Regions from separate parts of the Actinotalea sp. genome, predicted to be linked through region 2. Evidence: riboswitches for the same ligand, from Rfam matches in the RefSeq annotation. Region 2 holds a riboswitch; the other holds the start of a gene.
What was found. Region 2 has a riboswitch for cyclic di-GMP ahead of PKY62_RS00470 (BldC family transcriptional regulator). Riboswitches for the same ligand answer to the same signal wherever they lie in the genome.
Positions count from the first base shown of each region.

Region 1 (12,943 bases), on a different contig from region 2:
CGCACGGCAGGGCACCCGTTATCCTTTCGTAATCACCCCATCGGTGGCCGGCTGATCCCCCCGATCCTCAGCCCCGTCGCAGGAGTGCGCTCCCACGGCGACGCGGTCCGGGGTGGAGCACGGTCTGGTTCGGCCCGCGCGAGCGGCAACTCACGGAGGTCTGGTGCAGTCTCGTTCCTCGAACGTGGAGCCTGACGCCGCTCAGCCGACCTCCCGCAGGGCCGCCCGGCAGACGACCTCCCGTCGTCGCACGTGGCGGCCGGCACCAGCGTCGATGACCCACCTGGCCCCGCGCGCGGCCATCCTCCTGGCCCTCGTCACCGCGACCGTCGTCGTGCCGCTCGTCGGCGGCCAGGACGCACCCGCGGTGGCCGCCACGGTCGGGGCCCCGGCCGCGGGGTACCCGTCGGCGGTCGACGTGCTCGCCGTGGGCGGCGCCGCGACCACGCCGACGTCCCTGCTCGCGGCCGTCCCCGGTGCCGTGCGCACGGCGGACACCGTCAGCCGCAGCCTGGTCCGCAGCCCCCTGCCCGACTGCGACGGCGCGACGCAGCTCGACGCCCCCAACGGCCAGATCGCCACGTCCGACCTGTGCACGCTGTGGGACGGGACGCAGATGCTGCGCGGCGACGCCGCCCTGGCGATCTCCGAGCTCAACGACAGCTTCTCCGTCGTCTTCGGCCGCGACCTGTGCATCACGGACTCGTACCGCACGCTCGCCGAGCAGCGGCGCCTCGCGTACACGAAGCCGGGCCTCGCGGCGACGCCGGGGACGTCCAACCACGGCTGGGGCCTCGCGGTCGACCTGTGCGGTGTCGAGACCAACTCGCAGGCCGTCCAGGACTGGCTCCGGGCCAACGGCCCGGTCTTCGGCTGGGACAACCCGCAGTGGGCCCGGGCCGGCGGCTCGGGCGCCTACGAGCCGTGGCACTGGGAGTACGTGCCGGGCACGACGGCCCAGGGCACCAACTGGGACACGCACTGACGCCTGGCGTCTGACGCCTGCCGTCTGGCGGCCCGCCCCGCCGACGGCCAGGGCCGCCGGACTCACAGCAGCGCGGCGCCCCAGGTGACCTCGTGCGTGGCGCCCGGCTCGAGCCGGATCAGCCGCTCGCCGGTCCGGAAGGCGTCCGCGATGCAGCTCATCGGCTCGGCGGCCAGGCCCGTGCGCCGCCAGTCCACGGCCCCGAGGTGGTTGCCGCTGCACACCTGCCAGGTGTCCATCGACTCGTCCATCCAGACGGCGGCCGTCCGGCCGTCCGGGCCGTTCAGGTGCATCCAGGACAGACCGTCAGCGTCCCGCAGCACGTCGACGTAGGCGTCGTCGAGGTCGAGGCCGCGCAGCGAGCGCGGCGCACGCAGGTCGAAGTCGCCCTCGGCCGGCGCCGTGCCCACGGGCAGCAGCCGCTCGTCGACGAGGACGCGCGTGCGCGCGTCGAGCCGCACCGTGCACTCGTCCAGCGACGCGTCGCCGGGGGAGAGCCACGGGTGGAAGCCGATCCCGTACGGCGCCACGTGCTCGCCGAGGTTGGTCGCCGACGCCTGGACGTGCAGGCCCGCGGCGGTGAGGCGGTACGTCACGCGCAGCAGGAGGTCGAAGGGGTAGCCGCCGCTCGGTGAGGTCCGCACCTCGAGGGTGGTGGCCTGGCCGGTCGCGTGCGCCGTGTCCTCGACCGGCGCCACGGTCCAGCGCTGCCACATCACGAGCCCGTGCAGCGCGGTCGCCAGCGCGGGCTCGGACAGGTCGAGCTGGCGCTCGACGCCCTCGAACGTGTAGCGGCCGTCGCGGATCCGGTTGGGCCACGGCGCCAGCACGGCACCGTGACCGGCGGGCGCGGGCACGTCGGCAGGGAACGGGGTGAAGACGTCGCGACCGCCGACGGCGTACCGGCGTACCTTCGCGCCGACGTCGGTGATCGTCGCCTGCTGGTCGTCCAGGACCAGCTCGATCTGGTGGCCGGACAGGGGTGCTGGGGCGTGGCTCGTCACCTGGCCACCGTATCCGCCGGACGCCCGACGGGACGCACCGAAGGGCCCAGGTCGTCCGTGGCGCGGCGCCCTGCACGCCGTGACGCCGCAGGCTCAGCCGGCGTCGCCGAGCCCCGCGATGACGCCGTCGATCTGGCCGGCGAGCTCGTCGAGCACACCCCTGAGGCTCTCCGGCACGCCCTCGGTCGCCGCAGCGAGGGCGGCCTTGGCCTCCGTGAGTGCCGCGCGGGCCTCGTCGACCGCCTCCGGGGTCGCGCCGTCCTGGACGGCGGCGCGCGCCTGCGCCAGGGCCTCCTCCGCCTGCGTCGCGGCGCCCTGCACCGCGGTGCGGGCCGCCTCGTCGAGGCCGGCCGCGTCCTGCACCGCGCCCTGGAGGTCGTCGAGCGAACCGCGGGCGTCGTCGACGCCCTGCTGGACCTGCTCGCCGATCCGGTCGAGATCGACCGGTACGGCGTCGCAGCCGGCCAGCACGGCGGTCAGGGCGAGTGCGGCGGTCAGGGTGAGGGCCGCGGTCACGGCGAGGGTCGGGCGGGTCCGCATGGTGCACTCCTCGGGTCGGTCCCCCTAGTGTGCCCGCCCTGCGGCGCGCCCGAGCCGTAGGTGCCCGGACACAGGTGCCCGGACACAGGTGTGCCCCGCTCGCGCGACCGAGCGGGGCACACCCGTGCGTCAGGACGCGGAGTCAGCCTCCTGGGCGGGCTCCTCCGCGGCTCCTGCCGCCGTGCGCCGGGAGCGCACGTCCTGCAGCGACGTCCCGTAGTACGCCGCGGTCATGAGGTCCTTCATGTCGTCCAGCATCGGCATCCGCGGGTTGGCGGGCGCGCACTGGTCCTCGTACGACCGCATGGCGAGGTCGTCGAGCTTGCCGATGAAGGCCTGCTCGGAGACACCCTGCGCGGCGAACGAGCGGGGGATGCCCACGCGGTCGCGCAGCTCCTCCACGGCACGGGCGTAGGACTCGACGCCCTCCTCCGGGGTGCTCGCCGCCAGACCGAGGGTCTTGGCGATCTCCTGGAAGCGCTCGGGGGCGACGTAGTGCTCGTACTTGGGCCAGCTGTTGAACTTCGTGGGGATGGTGCCGTTGTACCGGATGACGTGCGGCAGCAGCGTCGCGTTGGTCCGGCCGTGCACCAGGTGGAAGTTCGAGCCGATCGTGTGCGCCATGGCGTGCACGATCCCCAGGAACGCGTTGCCGAAGGCCATGCCGGCGATCGTGCCCGCGTTGTGCATCTTCTCGCGGGCCTCGACCGCCGCGCCGCCGCCGACGACCGACGCCTCGAGGTTGGCGAAGATGAGGCGGATCGCCTGCAGCGCCATGCCGTCGGTGAAGTCGTTGGCGTAGACGGAGACGTAGGCCTCGGTGGCGTGCGTCAGGGCGTCGAAGCCGGAGTCGGCCGCGAGGGACGCGGGCATCTTGCCGGTCAGCGCCGGGTCGATGATCGCGACGGTCGGGGTCAGCGCGTAGTCGGCGAGCGGGTACTTGACGCCCGTCTTCTGGTCGGTGATGACCGCGAACGGCGTGACCTCGGCGCCCGTGCCCGAGGTGGTCGGGATGCAGACGAGCTGCGCCTTCTCACCGAGCGTCGGGAACTTGAACGCACGCTTGCGGACGTCGAAGAACTTCTCGCGCATGTCGGCGAAGACGATCTCCGGGTGCTCGTACCGCAGCCACATGACCTTGGCGGCGTCCATCGGCGAGCCACCGCCGAGGGCGATGATCGTGTCCGGGCCGAACTCGCGCATCTGCTCGGCACCCTTGTCGACCGAGGCGATGGTCGGCTCGGGCTCGACGTTGTCGATGATCTGCAGCGAGATCTTCTCGGGCCGGCGGGCCAGCACGTCCAGGATCCGGTCGACGAACCCGAGCTTGGTCATCGTCGCGTCGGTGACGATCGTCACGCGGTGGATGTCGGCCATGTCCGCGAGGTAGCGGATGGCGTTCGGCTCGAAGTACGTCTTGGCCGGGACCTTGAACCACTGGAGGTTGTTGTTGCGACGACCGATCCGCTTGATGTTCACCAGGTTGACCGCCGAGACGTTGTTCGAGACCGAGTTGCGGCCGTGCGAGCCGCAGCCGAGGGTCAGGGACGGGATGAACGAGTTGTAGATGTCGCCGATGCCGCCGTGCGAGCTGGGCGAGTTCCAGATGATGCGGGTGGCCTTGACCCGGGCGCCGAACTCCTCGACGAGCTTCTCGTCGAGGGAGTGGATCGCCGCGGAGTGACCCAGCCCGTCGAACTCGACCATCTGCTCGGCCAGCTTGATGCCGTGCTCGGTGCTCTCGGCGCGCAGGATCGCCAGCACGGGGGCCAGCTTCTCGCGGGTCAGCGGCTCGGACGGGCCGACCTCGGACACCTCTGCCATGAGGATCGAGGCGTCGGCCGGGATGGTGAAGCCGGCCTTCTCGGCGATCCACTGCGGGCTCTGGCCCACCACGGAGGCGTTGAGCTTGGCGCCGGCGCAGTTCGCGTCCCGGGCCTCGACGCCGAAGATGAGCCGCTCGAGCTTGGCCTTCTCCTCCGGGGTGCAGAGGTAGGCGTGCAGGCGGGAGAACTCGGCCATCGCCTCGTCGTAGATCTCGGTGTCGATGATCGCTGCCTGCTCCGACGCGCAGACCATGCCCATGTCGAAGCACTTGGACATGACGATGTCGTTGACGGCCCGCTTGAGCTTGGCCGACTTCTCGATGTAGGCGGGCACGTTGCCGGCGCCGACGCCGAGCGCCGGCTTGCCGCACGAGTAGGCGGCCTTGACCATCGCGTTGCCGCCGGTGGCCAGGATGAGCGCCACCCCCGGGTGGTTCATCAGCGCGTTGGTGTTGTCCATCGAGGGCTCGGTGACCCACTGGATGCAGTGCTCGGGGGCGCCGGCGGCGACGGCCGCGTCGCGCACGATCTTCGCGGCCGCGATCGAGCACTCCTGGGCCGAGGGGTGGAACGCGAAGATGATGGGGTTGCGGGTCTTCAGCGCGATGAGCGACTTGAAGATCGCGGTCGAGGTCGGGTTGGTGACCGGGACCATCGCGCAGATGACCCCGACCGGCTCGGCGATCTCGACGATGCCCTTGAGGTCGTCGCGCGAGATGATGCCGACGGTCTTGAGCTCCGCCATGGAGTTCGTCACGTGCTCGCACGCGAAGATGTTCTTCACGGCCTTGTCCTCGAACGTCCCGCGGCGGGTCTCCTCGACCGCGAGCTTGGCCAGCTGGCCGTGCTGGTTGAGTGCCGCGACCGACGCCTTCTTGACGATGTGGTCGATGTCGGCCTGGGTGAACGATGCGTAGGCGGCCAGGGCCTTGGTGGCTCCGGCGACGAGGGCGTCGATCGGCGAGGCGGGCACGGCCGGTGCGTCGATGACGTCGTCTGCGGCCTTGCTTCGTGCTGCGCGTGTGCTCACGGGCATCTCCCGGTTCTTCTGGACAGGTGGAGGATCGCCGTTGACCCGGTGTTGACGCTAGGTCGCCATCACCGAAAAATCGTGTGCCAAAGGTCCTTGGGAGTCTGGCACGGGGACCTTCGGCTGTCCCGGGTCCGGGCGAAGACTGGCACTCGACGCGCGAGAGTGCTAACACTGGTGGTGTAGCCGCCCGCCGGGCCCACCGGGCTCCGGACGGGGCGAACCGTGCCCCGGAGGGTCCGGGGCACCTCGTGAGGAGGTGGACCGCGATGGCTACCCGCTTCGACCCCTTTGCCAGCAGCGCCCGCTGGATGGACGACCTGCTCGGCCCGATGCGTGAGACGGCCATGGCCCAGGTGCCGGCGATGCCGATGGACCTGTACCGGGTCGGCGACCACTACGTCGCGCACGTCGACCTGCCCGGGGTGGATCCCGGCAGCATCGACGTCGGCGTGGAGGACCGCACCCTGACGCTGCGCGCCCAGCGCACCGCCCAGCCCGACGGCGAGCTCCAGTGGCTCGTCCGTGAGCGGCCCACCGGCACGTACGTGCGTCAGCTCACGCTCGGCCGCGGCCTGGCGCTGGACGCCATCGAGGCCCGCTACGCCGACGGCGTGCTCACGCTGACGATCCCGGTCGCCGAGGAGGCCAGGCCCCGGCGGATCGAGATCACGCACGCCGGGACGCCGACGGCCATCACCGGCGGCTGACGCCTGCCGGGCCCCGCGGCGCGCACGACGGGCGCCACCCCTGCGGGGGCGGCGCCCGTCGTCGCGTCAGGCCTCGGCGAGCGCCGCGGCGATCCGTCGCCCGGCCGCCACGACGAGCGGTCGTGGCATCGCCAGCGTCAGCCGCGCGAAGCCGAGCCCCACCCGGCCGCACCGGATCCCGTCGACCACCTCGACCCCGGCATGCTCGGCGAGCCACCGGCCCACGGGCAGGTCGTGGCCCGCGAGCGCAGCTCGCAGGTCCAGCCACGCGAGGTAGGTGCCCTCCGGCGGGGTGTACCGGACCGCCGGGGCGTGCTCGGCGAGCACGTCGGCCAGCGCCGTGGCGTTGCCAGCCAGGTAGTCCAGGACGCCGTCCAGCCACGGGCCACCCTCGCGGTAGGCGGCGGCGTTGGCGAGCACCCCGGGCGTCGACGCGCCGTGCGTGGCGAGGAAGGACACGGGCTCGAACGTCGCGGCGTCGGCCTCGTTGGACACGATGAGCTGGGCGCACTTGAGGCCGGGGATGTTCCACGCCTTGGAGGCGGAGGTCGCGGTGATCGTGTGCGCCGCGGTCGCCGCCGACACCGAGGCGTAGGGCACGTGCCGGTGCCCGGTGTGGACCAGGGGGGCGTGGATCTCGTCGGCGAACACCCGGGCGCCGTGCCGCTCGACGACGGCGCCGAGCGCGGCCAGCTCGTCGCGGGTGTGCACGCGGCCCGTCGGGTTGTGCGGGTTGACGAGGGTCACGAGGCCGCCGCCCGCCCCGAGCGCCGCGTCGATGGCCTCGAGGTCCAGGACGGGGCGTCCGCCGTCGGTGGTCATGGGGACCTGGACCACGTCGCGACCCCACTGCCGCGGGACGGTGAGGAAGGGCATGTAGGCGGGGGTGGGCACCACGACGGCGGAGCCCGGCCGCGAGAAGTGCTCGACGGCCACGTGCAGCGCCTCGAGCACGTCCGCCACGGGGTGCACCCAGCGGGCGGGCACGTCCCAGCCGTACCGTTGGTGGTGCCAGTCGGCGCAGGCCTGGGCCATGGCAGCGCGTGGCGCGGGCGGCAGGTAGCCCGTCAGGCCGTCGGTGACGGCCGCGACCGCAGCAGCGGTCACCGCCGGCGCGGTGCCGAGGTCGGACTCGGCAACCCACGCGGCGATCTCGGTGGTCACGGCCGTCCACTTGAGGCTGCCGCGCGCCCGCAGGTCGGCGGGGGTGAGCGCCTCGAGGCTGCGGGGGTCGAACGGCACGAGGGCGGGCGGTGACATCCCTCGACGGTACGCGAGCCGGGACACAGGGGACGGTTGGTACGAGTGGGTGAAAACGATACGCATCGACCGAGGTCCTTTGCGCAGATGTCCGGATTGTGTAACCCTGTCCTTGTCAACGACAAGGGCAAACCCATCGCGAGGTGGGGACGCAAAGCCATCGGGACCCACGTGGTCGGCCGGGCCAACCGAAAGACAGGACGCGCAGATGTCGCCTCACACCCTCACCCCCGGCCCCGTGCGTGACGCGCGCGGCAGCCTGCTGACCCCCTCCGAGGTCGCCAGCATGTTCCGCGTCGACCCCAAGACGGTCACGCGCTGGGCCAAGGCCGGCAAGCTCTCGGCCATCCGCACGCTCGGCGGGCACCGCCGCTACAGCGAGGCCGAGGTCCGCAGCCTGCTCGCCGGCGTCCCGGCGCCGCGCGGCCTGGCGGACTGACCGCCCCACGATCGACCCGTACGGCCCGTCGGCTCCGGCCGGCGGGCCGTCGCCGTTCCCGGGGTGCCCGACGGCGACGCTCGCCGGCCGGACCGGCCGCTGTGCCCCTCGGACGGCATGCCTCGGACGGCATGCCTCGGACGGCATGCCCCTCGGACGGCATGCACGTCGGTCGGCAGGCCCTCAGACGGTCGGGGCCGTCACGATCCGCACGCCCTGCTCGGCTGAGCGGATGATCGCGTGCGCCAGCTCCAGGGCGCGCCGTCCGGCCCGCGCGTGCACGGGCGGCGCCTCCCCGGCGCGCAGGGCCGCCAGCACGGCGTCGACGTGCCGGTCGAACGTCCGGTGGAAGCCGCGCGCCTCGTCGTCGAAGTACCCGGCCTGCCACACCCGGGCGGTCTCGTCACCCGCGAGCGACAGGCTGAACCGCCGCACGGTGTCCTCCACGACCACCCTGCCCAGCGTGCCGTTGACCTCGAGCCGGTGCGTGTCCGGGTAGGCGTACGACGAGTCGTAGGTGCCGAGCAGCGTGCCGACCCCGCCGCCCGCGAGCTCGAACGCGACGGCGACCGTCGTGAACGTGCCCGGCCGCGTCCCGTCGTACATCTGGGCCATCACGGAGGTGATCGGTCCGCAGAGGTGCTCGATCATGTCGAGCCCGTGCACCTGGGTCTCGATGAGGTTGCCGTGCGGGGACGTGCCCCAGTTGGGCTCGCCGCCGAACCGCCAGGTGACGAAGACGACGTCGCCGAGGGTGCCGTCGGCGATCGCGCGGTGCGCCAGCTGCACGGGCTCGGCGTAGCGGTGGTTGAGGTTGATGGAGAAGAACGTGCCGCGCTCCGACGCCGCGGCGAGCAGGGCGTCGGCCTCGGTCAGGTCGAAGACCAGCGGCTTCTCGACCAGCAGCGCCACCCCGGTGCCGAGCAGGTGCATCGTCGGGGCGAAGTGCGCCTCGTTGGGCAGGCACACGGTGACGAGGTCGGGCTGCTCCGTCGCGAGCATCGCGTCGACGTCCGTGTAAGGCGTCGCGCCGTAGGCGTGGGCGCGCGCCTCGGTACGCCCGGGGTCGCGCCCGGCGACGGCGCACAGCGTGGTGTCCTGGCGCTGGGCGAACAGGCGCGCGTGCTGCTCGCCCCAGGCGCCGGTGCCGACGACGGCGACCTTGAGCTGCTGCGCGTCCATGGGGGCGTCCTTCCGGGAGGGGCGGGTCGGGGCGTCCCGCCGGACCGGGGGGACACCCAGCACTCTCGCACGGTCGCGGGCGGGCGCTAGCGTTGCGGTGTCGCGAGGGGGCGAGATGGTGCCGGGGGCTGCGGTCGTCAGGGGCTGGGTGGCGCCAGCGGTGCGCCGGGTGCGACGCGAGGTGCAGTGGCGGCGGGCGGGGGACCTGCGGCTCTCCCGCGGCCCGCTCGACGGCCACGAGCACGCGGTGGCGGAGCACGCGACGCCCCTCGTGCGGGACCTGGCCGGGCTGGACCCCGTGCTGCAGCGTGGCAAGGCGGTCAACCTCGGCCTGGCCGCGGCGCGGCTCGACGGGCTGCTGGTGCGGCCGGGGCAGACGCTCTCGTTCTGGAAGCACGTGGGTGCGCCCACCCGCCGGCGCGGCTTCCGCGACGGGCTGGTGCTCGACCACGGCCGGCTGTCCCGGGGGGTGGGCGGCGGCATGTGCCAGGCGACGAACCTCCTCTACTGGATGACGCTGCACACGCCGCTGACGGTCACCGAGCGCTGGCGGCACAGCTACGACGTGTTCCCCGACGCCGGCCGCACGCAGCCGTTCGGCAGCGGCGCCACGTGCGCGTGGCCCGTCCTGGACCTGCAGGTGCGCAACGGGACGACGGCGACCTTCCGCCTCGACCTTCGGGTGACGGCGACGCACCTGGAGGGACGCTGGACGGCCGACGCCCCGGTGCCCTGGACGTACGAGCTCTACGAGGCGCACCACGTCATCACCCACGACGCCCCCGGGGTCTTCCTGCGGCACAACGTCGTGCGACGCCGGGTGCGGGACGCCGACGGGGTCGAGGTGGGCGACGAGCTGGTGGCCGCGAACCAGGCCCTCCTGATGTACCAGCCGTTCCTCGAGGCAGGCCGCTAGCGTGGCGCCATGCGGGTGGGGCACGTCACGACATGGCTGGTCATCGGCGCGTTCGTGGCCGGGTGCGGTGCTCAGACAGGTTCGCCGGGTGAACAGGCCCGGCTGGCCTGCGCGACGGCAGGGACAGTGCCAGTGATCGGTAGATCCGGCCAGGACTCCTCCTCCTTCAGCCCTGGCGTGGCTGCCGAGTGGGTCGACATCCTCCGGGGGGCCGCCGACACGGCTGCCGCGGCCGACCACGAGTACGACGGCCTGGCGCACGACCTGTCGGTCGTCCGGGACGACATGGCCGACGTCCGCGACGCGCTGGCCGCCGACAGCGCCATCGTCGGTGACGACCTGACCGCGATCGAGGGCGACATCGCGGCGCTCGTCGAGGCATGCCGGCGGATCGACGCCTCAGGCTGAAGAACTCCCGCGGGTGGGCACGGGGCGCGCGCTTCCCGCACGGGGTCGAGTGGCGCGACCACGCTGATGGCTGCGCTCAACCGGTCCGATCGACGGTCATCCCGTGTCGGATGGCCGCGTGGAGGGCCTCGGCGTCGATGCCGTCGAGGCGCCTGAACCTGATGCAGTACCCCGTGACGCTGGCTCTGCCGATCGAGGGGCCGTAGGTGCGCGCCAGGAAGGTCTTGTCGTCGAGACCGAGCACGTACACCGAGATGCCGGTGGTGTTCGCGCTGAGGCCGATGCGGTAGAAGTCCCGCGACGACCCGTCGGCGTAGTGGATGGTGGAGACGCCATAGCCGATGCTGGGGTTGGCCACGACCTTGCCACCCTCGTTGGTGCCGTCGTGGAACCACAGCCTGCACCCGGGGAACTCCGCCAGCATGCGCGCGTGAACCTGCCGCAGGTCGGCCTGCTTGGGCTCGGGTTGACGGTCGAGGTAGGCCTCGAGCAGCTCGTGGATGTCCATCGGGACAGACGCTAGCAACGGAGACGCTGGCCGAGGTCACAGCGGGCCGAGGGGTGCGGGGCGTGGCTGAGGCGGCGAGACCCCTCGCCCGCGTCCGCGTGCCGAGGACGTCAGGCGCGTTCGATGGCTGCTGTCACGAAGGGTGCGATCGCTGGGAGCCGGGCGGCCTCACCGAGGTGAACCCACCGGGCCAGATCGGTGGACCCGTCGCGTTCGTCGCGAAGGCTGCCGCCGACGACGCTGACGGGATAGCACAGCCGCACCGAGTGCAGCCGTTGGGTCTTCGACGGGATGGCCACCACGTCGCTGAAGACCGCGCACGGTCCATCGATCCGCACCGCCAACCCGGTCTCTTCGCCGAACTCCCGCGCGACCGTGTCCGCCGGGTGCTCACCGTGGTCGACGCCGCCTCCCGGCAGGGACCATGCCCCCGCGAAGTGCGACGTGGCGCTGGCCCTCACCAGCAGGACGCGGTCCTCGTCGATGGCCACGCCGTAGGCCGCGACTCTCTGAACCTCGGTGTGGTCGCTCATGACGGGAGCCTTGCACAGGCCGCCGTGCGAACGGTCGGCGTCACCGGGCGCCCACCGTGCAGCGGGCAGTCCGGCGTGGTGGTCGTCCGGAGGCTCAGGCCACGCCCTCGGCGGCGAGCGCGTCGGTGAGCAGCCCCACCAGGGCGTCGAGCTGCACGTCCGTGGACGAGGTGACGTCCTCGTCCCGCGCCCCGTCCAGCGCCCGGGCGGCCAGCCCCGACTTGCTGTCGATCAGCTCGGCGATCTTGGCGTCGATGGTCTGTGCCGCGATGATCCGCCACGCGGTGACGGGCTCGGCCTGGCCGATCCGGTGGATCCGGTCGATGGCCTGGGTCTGCTCGGCGTCGGTCCAGGACAGCTCGGCCAGCACCATGTTCGAGGCGACCTGGAGGTTCAGCCCCACGCCCGCCGCCATGAGGGAGCACACCACGATCGACACGTCAGGGTCGTTGACGAACGCGGCGATGTTCTTCTCGCGCACCGTGCGCGTCTGGTCGCCGCGGATCGAGGCGTAGCGGATGCCGCGATCGGCGAAGGTCTGCTCTGCCTGATCCATCACGTCGACGTGCTTGGCGAAGAACACCACCTTGCCGACGCTGCGGGCGAGCTGCGCGGCGTAGTCGGCGGCCGGACCGGCCTTGGCCTGGCCGATCCGGCGGACCATCGTGAACACGTTCTCGCCACCGGTCTGCGAGCTCGAGTCCTTGAGCTCCGCCGCCGCCACCCGGCGAGCGAGCTCATGGTCGACACCGTCCACCACGCCGCCGCCGGTGCGAAATTCCACGGCGGACCGGTAGCGACCGACCAGCCGGCGGGCGAGCGCGGCCTCGGCGGCACGGATCGAGCGGCCGGCCGCGCCGTCGAGCTCGACCGGCAGGTCCGCCACCCGGCGGGCGGGGATGTCGGCGACCACGTCGACCTTGCGGCGGCGCACGATGCCCATGTCGATCACGCTGGCCCGCGCGGCCGCGGAGAACCCCGGGTCGGCCGGGGTGAGCCCGGTGTCCTCGAGGGCGGTCTGCAGCGCGCCGAGCGGCTTCGTGTCGTCGATCCAGCCGAGGAACTGCCAGATCGCCCGGAAGTCCTCGATGTCGTTGATCAGCGGGGTGCCGGTGAGCGCCATCAGCAGCGGCCGGGCGGCGCGCTCGCGGATCCGCTCGGAGAGCGCGAGGACGTGCTGGGAGCGCTGGGAGCCCTTGTTCTTGATGAAGTGCGCCTCGTCGACGACCATGCCGCGGAAGCCGAGGTCGCCGAGCCAGCCGACGTGCCGGTCCAGGAGCTCGTAGTTCACGATCACGATGTCCGCGAACCCGTCGACCCGGTCGCCGTCGCCGTGGACCACCGTGGACCGCCGCTGCGGCGTCCACAGGCCGACCTCGTGCGCCCAGTTCGTCTTCACCACGTTGGGCACCACGACCAGCAGCGGGTAGGCGTCGGCCACCTGGGCGGCGAGCAGCGCCTGGGCGGTCTTGCCGAGCCCGGGCTCGTCGGCGAGCAGGAACGTGCGATGGCCGCGGGCCGTGGCCGCGACGACCTGGGCCTGGTGCGGCATCAGCTCCCGGCCGTGGGGAACGGGCACGGAGCGGGCCTCGGGCAGCGCCA
Region 1 covers NZ_DAORSQ010000037.1:2,166-15,108, reverse strand. Annotated here, with positions in the region: gene PKY62_RS06030 (M15 family metallopeptidase) at 275-985, shown strand; gene PKY62_RS06025 (aldose 1-epimerase family protein) at 1,048-1,989, opposite strand; gene PKY62_RS06020 (hypothetical protein) at 2,083-2,529, opposite strand; gene adhE (bifunctional acetaldehyde-CoA/alcohol dehydrogenase) at 2,659-5,385, opposite strand; gene PKY62_RS06010 (Hsp20/alpha crystallin family protein) at 5,655-6,095, shown strand; gene PKY62_RS06005 (MalY/PatB family protein) at 6,162-7,355, opposite strand; cyclic di-GMP riboswitch class I at 7,472-7,547, shown strand; gene PKY62_RS06000 (BldC family transcriptional regulator) at 7,564-7,794, shown strand; gene PKY62_RS05995 (Gfo/Idh/MocA family protein) at 7,978-8,976, opposite strand; gene PKY62_RS05990 (VanW family protein) at 9,092-9,892, shown strand; gene PKY62_RS05985 (hypothetical protein) at 9,902-10,300, shown strand; gene PKY62_RS05980 (DUF1801 domain-containing protein) at 10,377-10,808, opposite strand; gene PKY62_RS05975 (NUDIX hydrolase) at 10,919-11,341, opposite strand; gene PKY62_RS05970 (DEAD/DEAH box helicase) at 11,436-12,943, opposite strand, start outside.
Region 1: linked by a shared signal. The riboswitch ahead of PKY62_RS06000 (BldC family transcriptional regulator) and the one ahead of PKY62_RS00470 (BldC family transcriptional regulator) in region 2 are both predicted to bind cyclic di-GMP.

Region 2 (15,107 bases):
TCCGCACTGCCCGGCATCGAGCAGGTCTTCTGCTTCGAGAACCGCGGCAAGGAGATCGGCGTCACGCTGCCGCACCCGCACGGACAGATCTACGCCTTCCCGTTCACCACCCCGCGCACGGCCGCGATGCTCACCCAGGCGCGCGAGTACCGCGAGCGCACGGGTCGCCACCTGCTGTCCGACGTCGTCGCCGCCGAGCGCCGCGCGGGGACGCGCATCGTCCTGGAGACCGAGCACTGGGTCGCCTATGTCCCCGCCGCGGCCAAGTGGCCCGTCGAGGTGCACCTCGCCCCGAAGCGCGACGTCCTGGACCTGCCGGGCCTGACCGACGCCGAGCGGGACGATCTCGCCGCGGCCTACCTCGAGCTGCTGGGCCGGCTGGACCGCTTCTTCGTCGAGCCCGACGACGGCACGCCCATCCCCCTGCCGTACATCGCCGGCTGGCACCAGGCCGTCGTCGGCGAGGGCCGCGAGCTCGGCCGGCTGCACCTGCAGCTCTTCTCGGTGCTGCGCGCCCCGGGCAAGCTCAAGTACCTCGCGGGCGTCGAGTCCGGCCTCGCCGCCTGGATCAGCGACACCACCCCGGAGCGCATCGCGGCCCACCTGCAGGAGATCCGATGAGCGCGGCTCCCGTCGAGTGGCTCGACTCCTGGGACCGGCCGGTCGGGGCGGCACGCGTCGCCGCGGCGTTCGTGGCCCGCTGGGGCACGGCGCCCGACGGCGTCTGGTCCGCCCCTGGTCGGGTCAACGTCATCGGTGAGCACACCGACTACAACGGCGGGCTGTGCCTGCCGATGGCACTGCCGCACCGCACGTACGTCGCCCTGCGCCGCCGGGACGACGACGTGGTGCGGCTCGCCTCCGCGCAGGAGTCCGCCGCGGGCCTCATCACCCTGGACCTGGCCGAGGTCGGACCCGGGACCGTGACCGGCTGGGCGGCCTACGTCGCCGGGGTGGCCTGGTCCCTGCGTGAGGCCGGGCACCCGGTGCACGGGTTCGACGCCGTCGTGGACTCCTGCGTGCCGTACGGCGCGGGACTGTCCTCCTCCGCGGCGCTGGAGAGTGCGGTGGCCGTCGCGCTCGACGACGTGCACGAGCTGGGTCTGGCGGCGAGCGACGCCGGGCGCGCCCGGCTCGCCGAGATCTGCATCCGCGCGGAGAACGAGATCGCCGGCGCGGCGACGGGCGGGATGGACCAGTCGGCCTCGCTGCGCTGCCGCGCCGGCCACGCGCTGCTGCTCGACACGCGCGACGGCTCCACGCGGCACATCCCGCTGGACCTGGCCACCCACGGGCTCGCGCTGCTGGTCATCGACACCCGCGCCGAGCACCAGCTGGCCGACGGGCAGTACGCCTCCCGCCGCGCCGTGTGCGAGGCGGCGGCGGACACCCTGGGCGTCACCACGCTGCGCGAGGTCACGGACCTCGACGCCGCCCTGGCTCGCCTCGGCGCGGCTCCCGACGCCGACACCGTCGCCCGCCGGGTGCGGCACGTCGTCACGGAGATCGCCCGCGTGGAGCAGGTCGTCGCGCTGCTGGACGCCGATGCCGTGGACCAGCTGGGTGCGGTGCTGAGCACCGCCCACGCCTCCCTGCGTGACGACTACGAGGTGAGCTGCCCCGAGCTCGACCTCGCGGTCGATGCGGCCGTGCGCGCCGGCGCGCTCGGCGGGCGGATGGTGGGCGGAGGGTTCGGCGGCTCGGCCATCGCGCTGGTCCGGCTCGAGGACGCCGAGCCGGTCGCCGCCGCCGTCGCCCAGGCCTTCGCGGACGCCGGGTGGTCGGCGCCGGCGTTCCTCGTCGCGCAGGCTGCCGATCCGGCGGGCCGCGACTGACCTCATCGCTCGGGCACACGGTCCGTACCGGCGGGCCGCGACCGACCTCGCCGAACGGGCACAAGGTCCGTGCGGTCGGGTCCCGGCGTGCCTAGGATGACCTAGGTCATCCTAGGCGGTGACGATCCTCATCCTTGAGAACGATTTCGCCGGGGCCCAGGGGGGTTACGGTCGCTTCGAGACACGCACTCAGGAAGGCACCATCATGTCGTCGCACCCCACCCGGACGTTCGCAGCCGCCGCCGGTACGGCCCTGGTCCTGACCCTGACCGCCTGTGGCGGCGGGACGGCGGAGCCCACCGACGACGAGACGCCGCTCGGCCCGCTCGACACCTACTTCGAGCAGATGTACGGCGACTACGACGAGGACTCCGCCAACGCCCAGATGGCGGAGGTCGAGGAGATCGTCGCCGAGTGCATGGCCGAGCAGGGGTTCGAGTACACCCCGGTCGACTACAGCAGCCAGGGCGGGATGGTCTCGAGCAGCGACGACCTCGACGTCGAGTGGGGCACGCTGGAGTTCGCGGAGCAGTACGGCTACGGCGCGACGACCAACCCCTGGGGCGAGCAGACTCCCGACCCGGAGGCGACCGGCGAGGAGTGGGTCGACCCCAACCAGGAGTACGTCGAGTCGATGTCCGAGACCGAGCAGACCGCGTACTACGCGGCGCTGTACGGCGAGCAGACGTACACCGAGCCCACCGAGGAGGGCGAGGAGATCGAGTACGACTGGACCACGGCCGGCTGCCAGGGCAAGGCCCAGCACGACGTCTACGAGTCCGGCAACGGCATGGACGACGAGGAGTTCACCGCGCTGCAGGAGGAGATGTCGGCGATGTGGGAGGCCTCGATGGCGGACCCGCGCGTGGCCGGCCTCGACGCCGAGTGGGCCTCGTGCATGGCCGACGCCGGCTACGCGGGCCTGGCCGCCGTGTCCGACGCGGAGCAGCAGTTCTACGAGAAGGTCAACGCCGTCTACGACGAGGCGTACACGGACATGGACCCGGAGGCCGGCGAGGACGACTACCTCGCGATCGAGGAGGCCATCCAGGAGCAGCTCTCCGCGCTGACCACCGAGGAGATCGAGACCGCGGTCGCCGACTACACCTGCCGCGACGAGGTGAGGTACACGGAGATCCAGCAGGAGGTGAACTTCGAGTACCAGCAGGACTTCGTCGACGAGCACAAGGACGCGCTGGACGCATGGCTCGAGGCCTACCAGGCCTCGAAGTCCTGATCACCCGCCGCCGTCCGACCTCCCGAGAGGCAGCCCCGCCGATGACGGGCTCGACCCGCACGCTCTGGATCATGGCGCTCGTCGCCGTCGTCAGCCTGGGCGCGGGCCTCGGCCTGAGCCGGCTCATCACGTCGCCGGCCGACGCCGCCGCCCAGGCCGCCGCGCCGGCCGCCGGACCCATCACGGTCCCGGTGGAGCGGCGCGCGCTGGCCAACGACGTCGTGCTGCGCGGCGACGCGATCTACGAGGACCCGGTGAGCGTGGTGCTCGAGACCGGGGACATCGGGGGGCCGGCGATCGTCACCGGCCAGGTGCCCGTGGTGGGTGCGACGATCGACACCGGCCAGGTGATCCTCGAGGTCGCCGGCCGGCCCGTGATCCTGCTCACCGGCGAGCTGCCGGTCTACCGCACGCTGCGCCCCGGTGTCTCGGGGCCGGACGTGCTCCAGCTCAAGGCGGCGCTCGTCGCCCTGGGCATCGATCCCGGCGACGCCTCCTCCGCGGCCTACGACGCTGCGACGTCGTCGGGCGTGGCCGCGCTGTACGCGCGGGTCGGCTACCCGGCCCCCACGGGCGGGGACGACGCCCAGGGCGCGGTCGACGCCGCGAACGCCCAGGTGCGCTCGGCGCAGGACCAGGTCGCCGCGGCGCAGCGCGGGCTGTCCGCAGCCCGGTCCGGCACGCCGCAGTCGCAGCGCGTCCAGGCCCAGGCCGACGTCAACACCGCGCAGGCGGCGCTCAACGCCGCGCGAGCCGCCTGCACGGACCCCACGGCCCCGGAGTGCGACCCCGTGGCCGTCGTGGCGGCCGAGGGCGACCTCGCCGCCAAGATCGCCGTCCGGGACGAGCTCAACGCCCCGGCGGACACCGCCGAGGCCCAGGCCACGCTGTCGGCGGCGCAGCGCAGCCTCACGGACGCCCAGACAGAGCTCGCGAAGGCACGGACCGGCACCCTCACCCCGCTCCCTGCCAGCGAGGTGGTCTACCTCGCGGCGACCCCGCGCCGGGTCGACTCGGTCGAGGTGAGCCGAGGGTCGGTCGCCGGCGGCACGGGCGTCATGAGCGTCTCGGGCGCCACGCTGCAGATCGCGGGTCAGGTGCCCGACGTCGACGCCGAGCTCATCGCCGTGGACTCGGCCGTGACCATCACGCTGCCCGGGGGCGAGGACGTCGCCGGCACCGTGCAGTCCGTCGGCGAGGTCGTGGCAGGGACCGAGCCGACGGCCGGGCGCACGCGCGTCGTCGTCGTGCCCGGGGAGCTGACCCCCGAGCAGCGCGCGGAGCTCCAGGGCGCCAACGTGCGGATGACCATCCCCGTCAGCTCGACCGAGGGCGAGGTGCTGGCCGTCCCGACGGCGGCGCTGACGGCCGGACCGGGCGGCGAGGCGCGGGTCGAGGTGCTCGCGGACGACGGCACCTCCACGCTCGTCACCGTCGAGACGGGGCTGGCGGCCGAGGGGTTCGTCGAGGTCAGCGCCGTGGACGGGACGCTCGAGGAGGGCGACCGCGTGGTGGTGGGCGTGACCGGCACCACGCAGGACGAGGAGCCCACCGACGAGGCGACCGACGAGGGTGAGGGATGACGCTGCTCGACGACCTCGGGGGCTCGGCCGCCGAGCGGTGGGACCCCGAGCACGAGGCGACCGCGGAGCCCGCGTTCACGGGTCCCGTCATCGAGCTGCGGGACCTCACGCGCACGTTCCCCGGAGATCCCCCTGTCCACGCCCTGCGGGCCACGGACCTGCGCGTCGAGCGCGGCGAGTACGTGTCGGTGATCGGACCGTCCGGCTCGGGCAAGTCCACGCTGCTGCACATGCTCGGCCTGCTCGACCGCCCCACCACCGGGGACTACCTGCTGGACGGCGTGCCCACGGGCACCCTGCCCGAGCGGGACCGCGCGGCGCTGCGCGGCGGTCGGATCGGCTTCGTGTTCCAGTCCTTCCACCTGCTCGCCCAGCGCAGCGTGCTCGACAACGTCCTGCTCGCCACCCTCTACAGCGGCGTGCCGCGCAGCGAGCGCCGCGACCGCGCCCTTGCCGCCCTCGACCGCGTGGGGCTGAGCCACCGGCTCGACTTCCTGCCCACCGTGCTGTCCGGCGGCGAGCGCCAGCGCGTCGCCGTCGCGCGCGCCGTCATCGCCTCGCCGCACGTGCTGCTGGCGGACGAGCCCACCGGCAACCTCGACTCCGCGACGTCCGAGGGCGTGCTCGACCTGTTCGACGAGCTGCACCGCGACGGCCTGACCCTGGTGGTCATCACGCACGACGACGCCGTCTCGGCGCGTGCGCAGCGCCGGGTGCGGATCGCCGACGGCGTGCTGACCGAGGTGGGCTGATGGCCCGCGTCCGGCGGCCCGGGTGGTTGCGCCGCCCGACGTGGCTGCACCTGCCCGGCCGGTCGCACCCGTCCGGGCGGCCGGGCGCCGTCGTCCCCCGGGGCAACCCGCTGGACCGGTTCGGCCTGCGGGACCTCGTCGCGGAGTCCGCGCACGGCATCGCCGCCAAGCCGGGCCGCCTCATCCTGACGATCATCGGCACGGTGCTGGGCATCGGGTCGCTCGTGGTGACCATCGGGCTGGCGCAGACCGCGGCCGGCCAGATCGCGCGGCAGTTCGACGCCGTCGCGGCCACCCAGGTGCTCGTCGAGCCGGCCACCAGCCAGACGCAGGGCGGCCGACGCACCACGGGCCGCATCCCGTGGGACGTCGAGGACCGGCTGAGCCGGATCGCCGGGGTGGAGTCCGTCGGCGCCGTGGGGGCGGTGTCGATCGGGGACGTGACGATCACCGCCGTGCCCGTCAACGACCCGTCCGTCGCCGCCTCCGCGCCGCCGCAGGTGCTGGCCGCGACACCGGGGCTGCTCGACGCCGTGCGGGGCGAGGTGGTCACCGGCCGCTTCTTCGACGCGGGGCACGACGAGCGCGCCGACCGGGTGGTGGTGCTCGGGGCGCGGGCCGCGATCCGTCTCGGCGTCAACCGCGTGGACCGCCAGCCGTCGATCTTCATCGGCGAGCGCGCCTACACGGTCATCGGCATCATCGCCGGCGTGCAGCGCCGCACGGACCTGCTCGACGCGGTCATCCTGCCCGTGGGCACCGCGCGCGCCGACTTCGCGTTCACGGCCCTGGAGCAGGCGCACGGCACCATCGCGGTGGGCGCCGGCCCGGTGTTCGACGCGCAGGCCGCGCTCGCGCTCGACCCGACCACGCCGGAGGCGATCACGGTCGAGGTCCCCCCGCCGCCGTCGGCCCTGCGCCAGAGCGTCCAGGCGGACATCAACGCGATCTTCCTGGCGCTGGGGGCGGTGGCCCTGCTGGTCGGCGGGCTGGGCATCGCCAACGTCACGCTGCTGTCGGTGCGCGAGCGGGTCGGCGAGATCGGCCTGCGCCGGGCGCTCGGCGCCAAGAGGTCCGACATCGGCAACCAGTTCCTCGTCGAGTCCGGCGTGATCGGCCTGCTCGGCGGGCTCATCGGGGCGGCGCTCGGGGTGTTCGTGGTGGTCGCCGTGTCCCTGGCCAAGGAGTGGACGCCCCTGCTCGACACGTGGGTGGTGCTCGCCGCCGCCCTGCTCGGCGGGGTGATCGGGCTCGCCGCGGGGACCTACCCCGCGCTCAAGGCTGCCGGGATCGAGCCCATCACCGCGCTGCGCGGCGGGACGTAGGCCGCACGGCGGGCCGGGCCGACGCCGCCGTCAGCGCCCGTACTCGACGAGCTGGAACCGGTCGTTGGGCACCATGAGGTGGTAGCGGCCGTCGAGCCGGGTCAGCTCGCCCGTCACGTCGCCGTCGGCTCCGGGGACGACCACGGGGACCGACGTCTCCTCCTCGGGCAGGTCGAGCGCGTCGACGCCCAGCGCGACGCCGTAGTGGTCCTCGATCGCCGCCACCGTGCGCTGGTTCGCCACGATGCCGGCCTGCAGGAAGGCGACCCCGCCCAGCGCCGCGAAGAGCAGCGGCAGGCCGAACACGCCGACCGCCGCGACGGGCCAGCGACGTTGCAGGGCGTTGAGGGAGTCGATGCCGAGGTTGTCGACCTTGCCGGCCGCGGAGGCCGGGACGGCGATGCAGAAGAACATCACCCCGAACAACCCCGTCGCGACCCAGAACCACGGGACCTCGGTGACCACTGCCGCTGCGACGCCGTCCATGTGCTGCTCCCCCTGAGTGCCGCGCCGACGGTGGGCCGCACCCGGCGACGCGTCGACCGGTCCTCTGCCCGGGACCGTGCTCCGCATCCTGCCACCCGACGACCGGCGGGCGCAGCGCTGCGTGACCTCGGCGGCACGACCACGCCTACGTCGCCTCGTCGTACCGCTCGACCACGCAGACGTCGAGCGCGAAGTCCACCGGGAACCTGCCGAAGAGCAGCCGGCCCGCCTCCGCCGCGGCCGCCCGCACGGCGTCGACCACCTCGTCGGTGCGGTCCGCCGGCGCGTGCACGATGACCTCGTCGTGCAGGAAGAACACCAGGTGCGGGCGCCCGTCCATCCGCAGCAGGCGCCGCCGCAGCGCCGCCATCCAGCACAGCGCCCACTCCGCTGCGGTGCCCTGGACCACGAAGTTGCGCGTGAAGCGGCCCCAGTCCCGCCGACGTCGCCGGGCCTCGCGGGCGTCGTCCGCCTCGGCGCCCTCCGTCGCAGCGGCCAGCACCAGCGCCTGCCACGTCGCTCCGGGAACGGGCGAGGACCGGCCGAGCCAGGTGGAGACCACCTCACCGCGCTCCCCGGCGCGCGCGGCGTCCTCGACGAGCGCGACCGCGCGCGGGAAGGCCCGGGTGAGCTGGGGCATGAGTGCGGCGCTGGCCCCCGTGGTGGCGCCGTAGATGGCGCCGAGCATGGCGACCTTCGCGTGCTGGCGGGTCTCGACGATCCCGGCGTCGACGACCCCCTGGTAGAGGTCAGCCGCTCGGCCCGCCGCGGCCATCGCGCCGTCGGCCGACATCGCGGCGAGCACGCGCGGCTCGACCTGCGCCGCGTCGGCGACCACGAACCGCCAGCCGGGGTCGGCCTGCACCGCCGCGCGGACCTCCTTGGGCAGCTGGAGGGCGCCGCCTCCGCTGGACGCCCACCGGCCGGTGACCACACCACCGGGCACGTAGTCGGGCCGGAACCGACCGTCGGCTGCCCAGGCCTCCATCCACGCCCAGCCGTTGGCGCTGAGCAGCCGGGCGAGCTTCTTGTACTCGAGCAGGGGCGCGGTCACCGGATGGACCAGCTCGCGCAGCTCGTGCACGCGCGTGGACGTCACGTCGAGCCCCGCCGAGCGCAGCGCGCGCAGCAGGTCCGGCTGCGAGTCCGGGTTGAGGCCCGGCTGACCGAGCGCGGTGCGGACCTGCTCGACGAGCTGCTCGAGCCGCGCGGGGCGCCGGCCGGCGGGCTGGCGAGGGCCGAGCAGTCGGGTCAGCAGGGCGTCGTGCTCGGCGGCCACCCACGGCAGGCCGTCGTGGTGCATCTCGGCGGCGATGAGCGCGCCGGTGGACTCGGCCGCGAGCAGCAGGCGCAGGCGGCCCGGCTCGGCGGACCCCGCGACGGCGGCCAGCTGGCGGGTCAGCTCGGCGAGGGGGCCGGGGTCCGCGGCCGCCCGTGGTGCGCCGTCGCTCCCGGCGGGGGGCGTCGCCGCGCGGGCCGGGTCGCTCGAGCCGGTGAGGAAGGCGTCGTCGAACAGGCTGTCGACCCCGTCCGCGGGGCGCACCGGGCGCACGGGGGTGGTCGGCTCGTCCCACGGGCCGTCTGGCGCGACGGCGAGCTCCGAGCCGGCGGTGCGGGCGCTGCGGCGCAGGATGGCGTGGCACAGGCGCAGGTCGTGGGCGCGCTCGACCCGGACGCCTGCCGCGAGCAGCTGCGGGTAGCGGCGCGCCGTGTCGTCCCACACCCAGCGCGGCCGGTCCGCCTCGCGCGCGGCGACGGCTGCGGGCAGGTCGGGCACCGGGAGCTCGGCGCGGCCGAGCGGGGCGCCGTCGTCCGAGCACTCCTGGAGCACGACGACGCCCGGCCGCGCTGCGTCGTCGTGCACGAGGATCCAGGACACGGTCCATTGTCGCGGGCCGGACCGACACGCCTCGCCGGTCGCGCCAGCACCGCCGCTCACCGCCGCTCAGTCGGCCCGGCGTCCCGCGTCCTCGTGGAGCGCGACGAAGATCGAGTACGGGGTGCCGTCGGGATCGGCCGGCAGGTCGGCGAGCTCCTGCAGCAGGGCTCCGAACCTGCGCTGGGCCTCCGCCCACGCCGCCGGGCTCAGCCGCACGCCGAGCCGAGCTGTCGCCACCGTCGCCGGGTCCGCCTCGGCGACCTCCTCGAGGAAGGTCTCGATGAGCACGCGGTCCTGCCCCTGCGGCATCGGGGTGCGCCAGGACTTGCGGGTCGCCAGGTACGGCACCTCGCGCGCACCCCGGGCGCCGCGCCGCTCGGGCTGGGCGGTGAGGAAGCCCCGCGCGGCCAGCGTGCGCACGTGGTGGTAGGTGGTGGCCGGGTCCTTGCCCAGCCGACGCGCGATCTCGCGGTTGGTCCGAGCCTCGTCGAGGCACAGCCGCAGGATGCGCATCCGCAGCACCGAGGCGAGCGCGCGGGCGTCCGCCTCGGCATCGGCCTGCGCGGCGGCGCGCTCCCGCTCGGGGTCGGGAGGTGGTGCACCGCCGGGAGCCCGGCCGGCGGGGACCGGTGCGTCGTGCGCCGAGGTGGCCATGCCGCGATCCTACGACCGATTGACATTGCCCAATCGCTTCGCCATGCTGCCCGGGTGGACCCAGCCCCCGCCCGTCCCCCCTCGCTCGCCCGGCACCCCGACTTCCGGCGGCTGTGGGTGGGCGACGGGCTCGGCCAGCTCGGGGCCCAGCTCACCGCGTTCGCGCTGCCCGTCTACGCCGTGGTGCACCTGGATGCCAGCGCCGGCCAGATGGGCGCCCTCACCGCTGCCGAGTCCGCGGCCTTCCTGCTCATCGGGCTCCCGGCCGGGGCATGGGTGGACCGGATGCGCAAGCGGCGCACGCTCGTGGTCGCGGACCTGGTGCGGGCCGCGGTGCTGGCGGTCGTCGTGGCGGCCGCCCTCACCGGGCACGCGTCGATGCCCCTGCTCTACGGCGCGGGGCTGGTGCTCAGCGCCGCGACCGTCTTCTTCGACGTGGCGCACCAGAGCTACGTCCCGGGTCTCGTGGGCCTGGCGCGGATCGTCGAGGGCAACGCCAAGCTCCAGGCGACGGCGTCCGTGGCGCAGGTCGCCGGCCCGGCGCTCGGCGGGATGCTGCTGCGGTTCGTCGCAGCTCCGCTCCTCATCGCCGTCACCGTCGTGACCTATGTGACCTCGGCACTCGCCGTCGGGCGGATCCGGGCCGTCGAGACGCTGCCGTCACCGGCGGACCGGCGGCCGCTGCGCACAGAGATCGCCGAGGGGCTCCGGTTCGTCGTGCACCAGCCGCTGCTGCGCCGGATCGTCGCGTGCACGTCGATCGGCAACCTCGGCGGCGCCGTCGGCGGGGCGCTCACCGTCCTCTACGCCCTGCGGGTGCTCGGCCTCGACGAGGTCGCGCTCGGCGTCGTCTTCTCCGCGTCGTCGATCGGCGGGCTGGCGGGTGCCGTGCTCGCCGACCGCGTGGCGCGCCTCATCGGCGAGGGCCGGTCCATCCCGGTCAGCGCGCTGCTGTTCCCGGTCGCCTTCGCCCTGACGCCCCTGGCGGCACCCCTGGCCGGTGCCGGCGTGCCGGCGCAGCTGACGCTCGTGGTCGGCGGCGTCCTGTTCAGCTTCGGCGTCGTCGTCTACAACGTCGCGCAGGTGAGCTTCCGTCAGCGCCTGTGCCCGCCCGCCCTGCTGGGGCGGATGAACGCCTCGGTGCGGTTCATCGTCTGGGGCACGCTGCCCCTCGGCGGGCTGCTGGGCGGGTGGCTCGGCACGCACCTGGGCGTGGTGCCCACGCTGTGGGTGGCGGTGGGGCTCACGGCGGCCTCGGCGCTGCCGGTGGTCTTCTCGCCGCTGATGCGGATGCGCGACCTCGCCGTGCCCGACAGCGCCCAGCCGGGACGCGCCGAGCCGGAACTCTCCGCGCACGACGACGTCGCGCGGTGACCGCACCCGTCAGAGGTCGTACCGCACGACGAACGGTGCGTGGTCGCTGAAGCGCTCGGCGTAGCTCGCGGCACGGTCCACCGTCGCCTCCCGCGCGAGCTCCGCCAGCCCCGGGGTCGCGACCTGGTAGTCGATCCGCCAGCCGGCGTCGTTGTCGAAGGCCTGCCCGCGCCAGGACCACCACGTGTACGGGCCCGGCACGTCGCCGGCCAGGGCGCGCCCGAGGTCGACCCACCCCTGGTCGGCGAACCAGCCGTCGAGGTAGGCCCGCTCGCGCGGCAGGCAACCGGCGGCCCCGCGGTTGCCGTGCGAGTTCTTGAGGTCGGCGTCCGTGTGCGCGATGTTGAGGTCGCCGCCGACGACGGCGTGCGCGCCGGCCGACCGCAGCGCGGCCAGGCGGGCGGTCACCAGGTCGAGGAAGGCGTACTTCTCGTCCATCGAGGGCGTCTGCGCCGTGCCCGAGTGGAGGTACGTCGAGACGACGGTGAGCGTGCCGCCGCCGGGCAGCTCGAGGTCGGCCTCGACCCAGCGGCCCGAGTTGGTGGCCACGCCGTGGTCGAGCCCGATGCGCACGGCGCTCATCGGCAGCCGGGAGGCGATCGCCACGCCGGCGCGCCCCTTGGTCATCGACTCGCTGTGCGCGAGATCCCAGGCCGGCGGCGTGAGGAGCTCGCCCACCATCTCGTCGGGGGCCCGCACCTCCTGCAGCAGCACGACGTCGGGCTGACGGACGGCGAGCCAGTCGGCCATGCCGCGACGGAAGGCCGCGCGGATGCCGTTGACGTTGACGGTCGCGATGGTGAGCACCGCGTCATCCAACCCCATCCCGCCGACGACGACGGACGCCGCCCAGTCCGTGGGGACTGCGCGGCGTCGGTCGACGCACCACCCGACGCGCCGGCGGTCGGGCCGTCGGTGCGGTCGCCAGCGGGCCGGTGCTGCGCGGACGCCCGCGCTCAGTGCTGCGCTGACGCCTGGGACGGGACGGCGCCGAGCAGGCCGCGGATCTCGCGCTCGGAGAAGCGGCGGTGCCCGCCGAGCGTGCGCACCGTGGAGATCTTGCCCGCGTCGGCCCAGCGCGTCACCGTCTTGGGGTCCACGCGGAAGAGCATCGCGACCTCGCCGGGTGTGAGCAGGGCCTCGACGGTCGCCGTGGTGACGGGACGGTGCGGAGCAGGAATGGTGCGCATGAAGGATTCCCCTAAGTCGTTCGGTAGCTGGGCTGCCCACGTGGGGCCCCTTGGCTTTGCGTCCCCGCCTCACGGCGAGTTTGCCCTTGTCGCTGACAGGAGGCCCTCCGGGTGTCCGGCGTGGCCTCCACATCTGACATCGGGCGCAAACCGGACATCCTTGAGGAAGTTCTGGTGTGACCTGCGTCACATCTCGCACGACGCGAGGCGACCGCCCTGACGTCGCTGCGCCGGCCGCCCCCGGTGGGGCGGCCGGCGCGGACGCGTGGGTGCTCCGCTCAGGCGGGCAGGGGGACCTGGGTCGGCACGACGGCGAGCAGGGTGCGGATCTCCCGCTCGGAGAACCGGCGGTGGCCCCCGAGGGTGCGCACCGTCGTGATCTTGCCGGCGTTGGCCCAGCGGGTCACCGTCTTGGGGTCGACCCGGAACATCTGGGCGACCTCGTTGGGGGTCAGCAGCGGGTCGATGTCCACCGCCGGCACCGGACGGCGAGCCGTGGGCGCGGCCGACGCGGCGACGGGGGCAGGGGGGAGCTGCGACGCGGGACGCAGGGTCGCGAGCGGGCGTCGCTGTGAAGGCGTGGTGCTCTGCATGGGGATGCCTCTCGTCGTTCGGCAGCTGGGCTGCCCCGTCGGGCCCCTGGCTTTGCGTCCCCGCCTCGCGGCGGGTTTGCCCTTGTCGTTGACCGAAGGCCCCGACCGGACGAACCCGGCGAAGCCTTCACACCAGACATCGGGCGCAAACCGGACATGCTTGAGGCAGGCCTTGTGTGATCTGGATCACATCGGAGGGCCGGGTGGGGGCCACCGTGGCACCCGCCCGCGCCGGGTCAAGGCCCGGGCCTGGGCCGAACCCACCGCTGCCGGCTCAGCCGACGGCGCGCTCCGCGGCCTCGACGACGTTGGCCAGCAGCATCGCGCGGGTCATGGGGCCCACCCCGCCGGGGTTGGGCGAGAGCCACGCGGCCACGTCGGCGACGCCGGCCTCGACGTCACCGACGAGCCGCGCCCGGCCGCCGGCCGGGTCGGCGACGCGCGACACCCCGACGTCGAGCACCACGGCTCCCGGCTTGACGTCGGCGGCCCGGACGATCCCCGGCACCCCCGCCGCCGCCACGACGACGTCCGCCGTGCGCAGGTGGGCGCCGAGGTCTGCCGTCCCGGTGTGCGTCAGCGTGACCGTCGCGTTGTGCTCGCGCCGCGTGAGCAGCAGGCCGATCGACCGGCCCACCGTGGTCCCGCGGCCCACGACGACGACGTGCCGGCCCGCCACCGAGATCCCGTACCGCGCGAGCAGCTCGAGGATCCCGCGCGGGGTGCACGGCAGCGGCGAGGTGACCGGCTCGTTGACCCGCAGCACGAGGCGCCCGAGGTTGGTCGGGTGCAGGCCGTCTGCGTCCTTGGCGGGGTCGATCCGCTCGAGCACCGCGTTGGTGTCGATGCCCTTCGGCAGCGGCAGCTGGACGATGTACCCGGTGCACGCGGGGTCCGCGTTGAGGCGGTCGACGGCGGCCTCGACCTCGGCCTGGGTGGCCGTGGCCGGCAGGTCCTCGCGGATCGACGCGATGCCCACCTCGGCGCAGTCGCGGTGCTTGCCCGCCACGTACGCCTGCGAGCCCGGGTCCTGGCCCACGAGCACCGTGCCGAGCCCCGGGGTGACGCCCCGCGCCCGGAGCACCACGACGCGCTCGGCCAGCTCGGCCTTGACCGCGGCGGCCGTGGCCGTCCCGTCGAGGATCCGTGCGGTCACTGCGCCAGGCCCGGGTAGAGCGGGAAGTCGTCCACGAGACGCGCGACGCGGGCGCGCAGGGCGTCCAGGTCCGCACCGCGGCCCGCGATGAGCGCCGTGGCGATGATGTCAGCGACCTCGGTGAACTCGGTGTCGCCGAACCCGCGGGTGGCCAGCGCCGGCGTGCCGATCCGCAGGCCGGACGTCACGCGGGGCGGGCGAGGGTCGAACGGCACCGCGTTGCGGTTGACGGTGATCCCTGCGGAGTGGAGCAGGTCCTCGGCCTGCTGGCCGTCGAGGTTCGAGGCCCGCAGGTCCACCAGCACGAGGTGCACGTCCGTGCCGCCCGTGAGCACCGAGACCCCCGCCGCGGCGACGTCGGGCGCGGACAGCCGCTCGGCGAGGATCCGCGCGCCGTCGAGCGTGCGCTGCTGGCGGGCCCTGAAGTCCTCGGTGCCCGCGATCTTGAAGGAGACCGCTTTGGCCGCGATGACGTGCATGAGCGGGCCGCCCTGCTGGCCCGGGAACACCGCGGAGTCGATCTTCTTGGCGTACTCCTCGCGGGACAGGATGAACCCGGAGCGCGGGCCGCCGATCGTCTTGTGGACGGTCGAGGAGACGACGTCGGCGTGCGGCACGGGGCTGGGGTGCAGCCCCGCTGCGACGAGGCCGGCGAAGTGCGCCATGTCCACCCAGAGCTTGGCGCCGACCTCGTCCGCGATGGAGCGGAAGGCCGCGAAGTCCAGGTGGCGCGGATAGGCGGACCAGCCGGCGATGATCACCTGCGGGCGGTGCTCGAGCGCCTGCCGGCGCACGACGTCCATGTCGACGAGGAACGTGTCGGGGTCCACCCCGTAGGCGCCGACCCCGTAGAGCCGACCCGAGAAGTTGATCTTCATGCCGTGCGTGAGGTGGCCGCCGTGCGCGAGCTCGAGGCCCAGGATGCGGTCGCCGGCGCTGATCAGCGCGTGCAGCACCGCGGCGTTCGCCGTGGCACCCGAGTGGGGCTGGACGTTGGCGTGCTCGGCGCCGAAGAGCTCCTTGGCGCGCGCGATCGCCAGGGT
Region 2 covers NZ_DAORSQ010000002.1:15,525-30,631, reverse strand. Annotated here, with positions in the region: gene galT (galactose-1-phosphate uridylyltransferase) at 1-621, shown strand, start outside; gene galK (galactokinase) at 618-1,835, shown strand; gene PKY62_RS00520 (hypothetical protein) at 2,041-3,072, shown strand; gene PKY62_RS00515 (hypothetical protein) at 3,114-4,655, shown strand; gene PKY62_RS00510 (ABC transporter ATP-binding protein) at 4,652-5,407, shown strand; gene PKY62_RS00505 (ABC transporter permease) at 5,407-6,732, shown strand; gene PKY62_RS00500 (hypothetical protein) at 6,763-7,218, opposite strand; gene PKY62_RS00495 (bifunctional 3'-5' exonuclease/DNA polymerase) at 7,364-9,097, opposite strand; gene PKY62_RS00490 (ArsR/SmtB family transcription factor) at 9,164-9,751, opposite strand; gene PKY62_RS00485 (MFS transporter) at 9,806-11,125, shown strand; gene PKY62_RS00480 (exodeoxyribonuclease III) at 11,135-11,950, opposite strand; gene PKY62_RS00475 (BldC family transcriptional regulator) at 12,082-12,315, opposite strand; cyclic di-GMP riboswitch class I at 12,335-12,410, opposite strand; gene PKY62_RS00470 (BldC family transcriptional regulator) at 12,594-12,797, opposite strand; cyclic di-GMP riboswitch class I at 12,926-12,999, opposite strand; gene PKY62_RS00465 (bifunctional methylenetetrahydrofolate dehydrogenase/methenyltetrahydrofolate cyclohydrolase) at 13,183-14,064, opposite strand; gene glyA (serine hydroxymethyltransferase) at 14,061-15,107, opposite strand, start outside.